3 regions of the Mesorhizobium sp. M0060 genome follow, and region 1 is predicted to be linked to each of the others. Evidence: predicted binding sites of a transcription regulator. Region 1 holds the regulator's gene; each other region holds the start of a gene.
The links. Region 1 encodes PhoB, which activates phosphate uptake and scavenging genes when phosphate is short. Its sites were predicted from a motif close to TGTCATNNANCTGTCAT; they were not measured.
Positions count from the first base shown of each region.

Region 2: phnF (phosphonate metabolism transcriptional regulator PhnF) is a predicted target of PhoB. The motif match lies at 1,057-1,073, and genes of this name have one in related genera.
Region 3: NKJ94_RS26880 (RNA degradosome polyphosphate kinase) is a predicted target of PhoB. The motif match lies at 866-882, and genes of this name have one in related genera.

Region 1 is NZ_JAMYUP010000036.1:42,348-44,611, reverse strand. It holds gene phoU (phosphate signaling complex protein PhoU) at 1-690, shown strand, start outside; gene phoB (phosphate regulon transcriptional regulator PhoB) at 707-1,396, shown strand; gene NKJ94_RS26170 (ROK family protein) at 1,406-2,264, opposite strand, start outside.
Region 2 is NZ_JAMYUP010000009.1:99,218-101,481, forward strand. It holds gene phnH (phosphonate C-P lyase system protein PhnH) at 1-515, opposite strand, end outside; gene phnG (phosphonate C-P lyase system protein PhnG) at 515-976, opposite strand; gene phnF (phosphonate metabolism transcriptional regulator PhnF) at 1,107-1,850, shown strand; gene NKJ94_RS11675 (zinc-binding alcohol dehydrogenase family protein) at 1,869-2,264, opposite strand, start outside.
Region 3 is NZ_JAMYUP010000039.1:24,841-27,104, reverse strand. It holds gene NKJ94_RS26880 (RNA degradosome polyphosphate kinase) at 1-792, opposite strand, end outside; gene NKJ94_RS26875 (zinc-finger domain-containing protein) at 943-1,188, shown strand; gene NKJ94_RS26870 (FAD-dependent monooxygenase) at 1,208-2,264, shown strand, end outside.

The DNA of each region.
Region 1 (2,264 bases):
GCGTCTTTCGACGAGGATCTCGAGCAGATCAGCAAGCTGATCCGCGACATGGCCGACCTCGCCGGTTCGATGGTCGGCGGGGCGACCAAGGCCCTGTTGAATTCCGACAATGCGCTGGCGCAGCGCGTTGTTTCGGACGACGCCATCATGGATGCGCGTCAACGCGAACTGGACGACCGCGCCATCACCCTGATCGCCAAGCGCCAGCCGATGGCCCACGATCTGCGCCATGTCGTCGGGGCGATCCGCATGGCCGGCGACCTCGAACGCATCGGCGACCTTGCCAAGAATATCGCCAAGCGTGTGAGTGCGGTCGGCCTCAGCGTCACGCCGCGCGACCTATCGCATTCCATCGATGCGATGGCGCAGCTGGTGCTCATCCAGGTGCAGGGCGTCATCGAGGAGTATGCTGCCGGCGATGCGGCCGCGCTGGCCAAGCTACGCGCCGCCGACGAGCGCATCGACGTCAAATACACGTCCGTGTTCCGCGAGCTGTTGACGTACATGATGGAAGACCCGCGCAACATCACCGCTTGCACGCATCTGCTGTTCTGCGCCAAGAATCTGGAGCGGATCGGCGACCATGTCACCAACATCGCCGAAAATGCGTATTATGTGCTGACCGGCGAGCAATTGCCTGTCAATCGTCCGAAGCAGGACGAAACGACAATGTCCGCACCGGTGACATGATGGGGGTGCCCAGCCGATGATCGCACCACGCATAATGGTGGTGGAGGACGAGGAGCCGTTGGGTGTGCTGCTCCGCTACAATCTCGAATCCGAAGGCTACCAGGTCGAGGTGGTGACACGCGGCGACGAAGCCGAGATCCGTTTGCAGGAGAATGTGCCCGATCTTCTGGTGCTCGACTGGATGATACCAGCGGTTTCCGGCATCGAGCTCTGCCGACGGTTGCGGGTGCGCCCCGAAACCGAGCGGCTGCCGATCATCATGCTGACCGCGCGCGGCGAGGAGAGCGACCGGGTGCGCGGTCTTTCGACCGGCGCCGACGACTATCTGGTCAAACCGTTTTCGACACCGGAATTCATGGCCAGGGTCAAGGCGCTGCTGCGCCGCGCCAAGCCGGAAGTGCTGTCCAGCGTGCTGAAGGTCGGCGACATCGTGCTCGATCGCGAATCGCACAGGGTCTATCGCAAGAAGAGCGAAATCCGGCTCGGGCCGACCGAATTCCGGCTGCTCGAATTCATGATGCGGCATCCCGGCCGCGTCTTCTCGCGCAGCCAGTTGCTCGATAATGTCTGGGGCGAGACGATCTACATCGACGAACGCACCGTCGACGTGCATGTCGGGCGGCTGCGCAAAGCCGTCAATAACGGCCGCATGCCGGATGTCATCCGCACCATCCGCGGTGCCGGCTATGCGATCAGGGAAGATTGACCTGCCTGGTCAGGCTACGTTCTTTCTGATGCCGGGCCTCATTTGCGCGCCCGGCGCGAAAATCTCCTGGTCGACGAAGCTTAACGCCCGCATCGCGCAGCCTTCGCGGATCAGCGGCAATTCGTTCGGCTCGGTGTCGAAGGAGATCGAGCTCGAATGCTGGCCACCGGCGGTCTGGGCGATGGCCTTGCGCAAGGCCGGCTCGATCAGATCGAAGGCGGCGGCACTGACGCCGACCATCGCGACCGGTGCTGGATCGATCAGCGCGAACAACGAGCCGAGACCGAAACCCAGCGCTTCGCCGGCCCTGCGGTAGGCCTCGCGTTCCGGCCCATCCTTCTCGCGGGCCCGGGCCGCCAACGCGCGCATGTCGGCGTCGCTGACGTCGGCGACCGGTTTGCTGTCTTCGCTCATCCCCGTAGCGTTGCGCCAGATGGCGTAATTGCCTGCATAGGCCTCGATGCAGCCGCGCCGCCCGCAACGGCAGAGCGCGCCGCCTGGACGATGGATCATGTGGCCAAACTCGCCGCCCGAGGAATGCGTGCCGGTGAACAGCTCGCCCTTCAGCACCAGCCCCATGCCGATGCCGTGCGAAAGCAGGATGGCGATGAAGTCGTCGCGATAGCGATCCGGATCGCGCCAGCGCAAAGCCACCGCCATCATATTGCAATCGTTCTCCACCGTGGCCGGGATGCCGAATTCGTCTTCCAGCATGTCGGCAAAGGCGATGTCCGTCTGCGGCGTGATCGGCGACCACAGCATGGCGCGTGCAGGGGAGTCGGTAATTCCCTGAATCGCCAGGGCGATGCGGGCGACACTGCGGACGTCAAGGTCTGGATCTTCCAGCCGGCGCCGGACGATGGCCATG
Region 2 (2,264 bases), on a different contig from region 1:
TTATTCTGCTTCCACTGCTCGACGAAATGACGCGGCATCCGTGCCGGCGCGATCGTCGCCGTCCGTTCGATGCCGGGGCCTTCGAGCAATAGCGGAGCGCCGGAGACGAGATCGCTGACCTCGAGGATCAGCGTCGTGGAACGGTCCGGATAGTCCTGGGTGCCTTGCGAAAAGCCGTCGAGCGCCATCATCTCGGCCGGCGAGGCGATCAGCGCGAAATGTGCGTCGGCCGGCGTGTTGGCCAGTGGCGCGCCGGTATGGAAGCCGAGCCAGGATTTGATAGCGGGCGAGGCCTGCAAAGCCGGGTCGAGCCAGAGCGGCGTGTCGTTGTCGCACAGCGCCAGGGCTATGGCGCCGGCGGTGGCCGACAGCGGCGCCGGAGGGTGGGCAAGGACCGGCAGGGGCTGCACGCTGCCCGGCCGTGCCATCGCGTCCATGACGGCGCGGAACACCGTCTGCGCGTTGAAGACCGGATCGGCGAAACCGCCTTCGATCGATTGCACGGCTGCGTCCATCAGTCTTCTCCGCGTACCATGGTGAAGAAGTCGACCTTGGTCGCCGCCGTCTCGGCGCGGCGCTGTTCACGCGCCTTGGTCAGTGCGGCCTGCAAGGGGGCGACGATCCTGGTCTCGACTGCGTTACGGTGGGCGGGGTCCTGCCAGAGCGCGTCGGCAATCGCTGCCAGCCTTGCCTTTTGCTTGTCGCGGCCGAGTGCGTAGCAGTGGCCGACCTGCCCGGACGCAAGCCGCACCGTGGCGCGGGTGACCGTCGCCTCGCCGACATTGAAGGGCGCACCGCCACCGCCAATGCGACCGCGCACCGTAACCAGGCCGGTTTCGGGACCACGCAAAAGCTCCGCCTGGGAAGGCAGGCCGGACTCATTCCAGAGACGGACGATATCGTCGCCGGGGGCTTGTGCCAGTGTCGCCATGGCGGCTTTGCGCTCGGCCTGCTCTCGCGCTTCCTGTCCCCGCATGGCCGGTGCTCCTTGTGCGCTTAATTTGTCTATTGATATAGACAACTATACAAATTATACCCGTTATCTAGCGCGTGTCCATGACGGGTGAGTGACAAGAGCCAAAGTGGGCGCAAAGTTGGGGGCGGGAATGATCGGGCATGCCAACAGCATCGAGCGGCGCAGCGGTGTTGCACTGTGGCGCCAGATCGCCGACCAGATCCTGCGTTCGATCGCTATCGGGGATTTTCCCGAGAACGCGGCACTGCCGCCGGAGATCGTGCTAGCCGAGCGCTATGGCGTCAACCGCCACACGGTGCGCAGCGCCATCGCGGCGTTGGTGCAGGAGGGTGTGCTCAAGGCAGAGCAGGGGCGTGGCACTTTCGTGCTGTCGCGCAGGCGGCTGTCCTATCCGATCGGCACGCGCACGCGCTTTTCCGAAGGCCTGCAGGGCCAGGCGTCGGAGCGCAGGAGCGTCTTGCTGGCGTCGGCGGTCGAGCCGGCCAGCCGGCGCGTCGCCGAAGGGTTGGGCCTTGCCAAAGGGTCCGACGTCATTCGCCTGGAGACGCGCGGTGAAGCCGACGGACAGGCGGTGTCACGGGCCACCGGCTGGTTCGACGCCAAGCGCTTTGCCGGCATCGATGCCGTCATGGCGGAGACCGGATCCATCACCGCATCGCTCCAGCGCTTCGGCGTCAGCGACTATCTCCGGCAGTCGACGGTGCTGTCGGCGCGCCATGCGGATGCCGCCGATCTTGCCGACCTCGACCTCCAGCCAGGGGCCATCGTGCTGGTCACGGTCGCCGTCAACGTCACGCCGGACGGAAAGCCGATCCAGTTTGCCGAAACGCGGTTCCCAGCGGAGCGCGTCGAGCTGAAACTTTCGGCTCTCTGAGGCGCGCCAGCTTCGGCATCACCCGACCTGGATGACCGCCTTGATCAACCCGGATTTCTCATGCGCCCAGCGGGCGAGGTCGCGCGGCGTCTCGCCAAGCGTCGTGCGGTGCGTGACGAGCTTTGCCAGCGGCACCGCGCCGTTGCGGATCGAGGCGGCGACATGGTCGAAATCGGCACGCAGGGCGTTGCGGCTGCCGATCAGCATCATTTCCCGCTTATGGAATTCAGGGTCGGAAAAGCTGATGTCGTCCTTGACGACGCTAACCAGCACCAATGTTCCGCCATGCGCGACATGGGCGAAGGCCGACTGCACCGATCGGGTGCTGCCGGTGGCGTCGAACACCGCGTCAAAACCATCGCCGCCGGTCGCCTGTCGGACCAGTTCGGGGGCAGCTCCCTGCGAGCCGTCGTG
Region 3 (2,264 bases), on a different contig from region 1:
CTCGAACAGCCGCACCAGGTCCTCGGATTCTTCCTCGACCTCGATATCGCTGTCGCGGATGATGCGGAACGTACCGGAGCCCTTGACCTCATAGCCGGGGAACAGCTTGCCGATGTAGAGACTGACCGCCTCTTCGAGCGGGATGAAGCGGACATGGTGCTTGCGATCCGGCAAGCGGATGAAGCGCCTCAGCGCCACCGGCAGGCGCAAAAGCGCGCTCATTTCCTCGCCGTTCTTGCGATGGCGCAATTGCAACGCCATCGAGAAACCGAGATTGGGAATGAACGGAAACGGATGCGCCGGGTCGATCGACAGCGGCGTCAGGACCGGAAACACCTGCTCCTGGAAATGGTCCTCGAGCCAGACCTTCTCGTCCTTGGTCAGCGCATCACGGGTGATGCTCTCGATGCCTTCCTTGTTGAGCAGCAGCATCAGCGCCGAAAGACTGTTCTGCTGGTCCTCCTGCAGACGTTCGACCTCGCGCAGCAATTGTTCGAGCTGCTGTTCGGGGGTGCGGCCGTCCGGGCTCTTCAGCACTATGCCTTCTCGCACCTGGCCGGCAAGACCGGCGACGCGGACCATGAAGAACTCGTCGAGGTTGGCGGCCGATATCGACAGGAAGCGAACGCGCTCGAGCAGCGGATGATTGGCGTTCAGCGATTCCTCAAGCACGCGCCGATTGAATTGCAGCCAGGAAAACTCGCGATTGACGAAGCGGTCGGGATTGCCGCCTTCGGGGCTCGCCACCTCGACGGTGATGAATTCGTTCTGGACCGGCTTCAGTTCGTTCATGATTCCTGCTCTTCCCACACCCGTCCACCGATTACGGCGTTAACCGGCTTAACTTATCCTCTGACAGGCTTTTGCGACAGTTTCATTTCATCGATCTTGCAAAGAGACGGGTTATAATCCAGATGCAATCGACAAGATCAGGAGACGACGATGGCAGGCGGTTCCATTCCCCATTTCCAGAACGATGCGGGCTATCCGGCGATCGACATCGGCGTCAAGGAATTCATGTGCACCGGCGCCAACCCACCTTTCGACCATCCGCATGTGTTTCTCGACATGGGCGACGACAATGAAAAAGTCTGCCCCTATTGCTCGACGCTCTATCGCTATTCGCCGAAGCTGAAGGCATTGGAAACGCAGCCGCCGGGCTGCCTCTATATCGACCAGGCCGCCTGATTCTTCCGCGACAAGCCTGATGCGAGAAACGCAGTCCCGGCAGGTGGTCATCGCCGGGGCGGGCGTCGCCGGGCTGACCGCGGCATTGGCCTTCGCCGAGCGCGGCTATTCGGTAAAATTGTTCGAACAAGCGCAGCACCTCGAGGCTGTCGGCGCCGGCATCCAGCTTTCGCCCAACGCGACGCGCATTCTTCGACAACTCGGCGTACTCGATCGGCTGATGCCCAATGCGGTGCGGCCCGAGGCGGTCGTACTCAAGGATGCCGCCACGCTGCGCGAGCTGGCGCGCGTACCGCTTGGCCACGCCGCCGAAACGCGCTGGGGGGCGCCCTATCTCGTCGCCCACCGTGCCGATCTGCAAGCCGCGCTGATGCAGCGAGCAGCCGAGCGGCCTGAGATCGAGCTTGTCACCGGTGCCCGCGTCGGCAGTGCCGCCACCGGACCGCATGGCATCACGGCGACGATCGAGAGCGCCGGCACGACCGTCGAAACCGCGGCATTCTTGCTGATCGGCGCCGATGGCGTCTGGTCGTCGGTGCGAGAAAAGCTGGCCCGCAAGGAGGCCGATTTTGTCAGAAGCCGCTTCTCGGGCGAGCTTGCCTGGCGCGCCACCGTGGGTGCCGGCAGCCCTGCTGGGCAAGCCTTTGCAGCGGTCGGCGCGCCCTATTGCGTTACTGCATTCCTCCATCCCGGCTTCCATATGGTCGCCTATCCGGTCAGACGTGGCACTGCCTTCAACCTCGCTGCCTTCACCAAGGGCGAGCGCATCGCCGAAGGCTGGTCGGGGCATGCCAACCCCGCCAGTTTCGCCAGCGCCATGCGCGGTACCGCGCCGGCGCTGGTCCGGCTGGCGGGCGAGGCGGCGCCGTGGACGGCATGGCCGATCCACACCGTCGAGCAGCGGCGGTGGACGACGCGGGAAGGGATCGCCCTGATCGGCGATGCGGCGCATGCGATGACGCCCTTTGCCGCACAGGGCGCGGCGATGGCGATCGAGGACGCCGCGACGCTTGCCGGCTTCGTTGCCGCTTCGCCAGCCGATCTTGAGGGGGCGCTTGCCGCTTGGGAACAGGCAC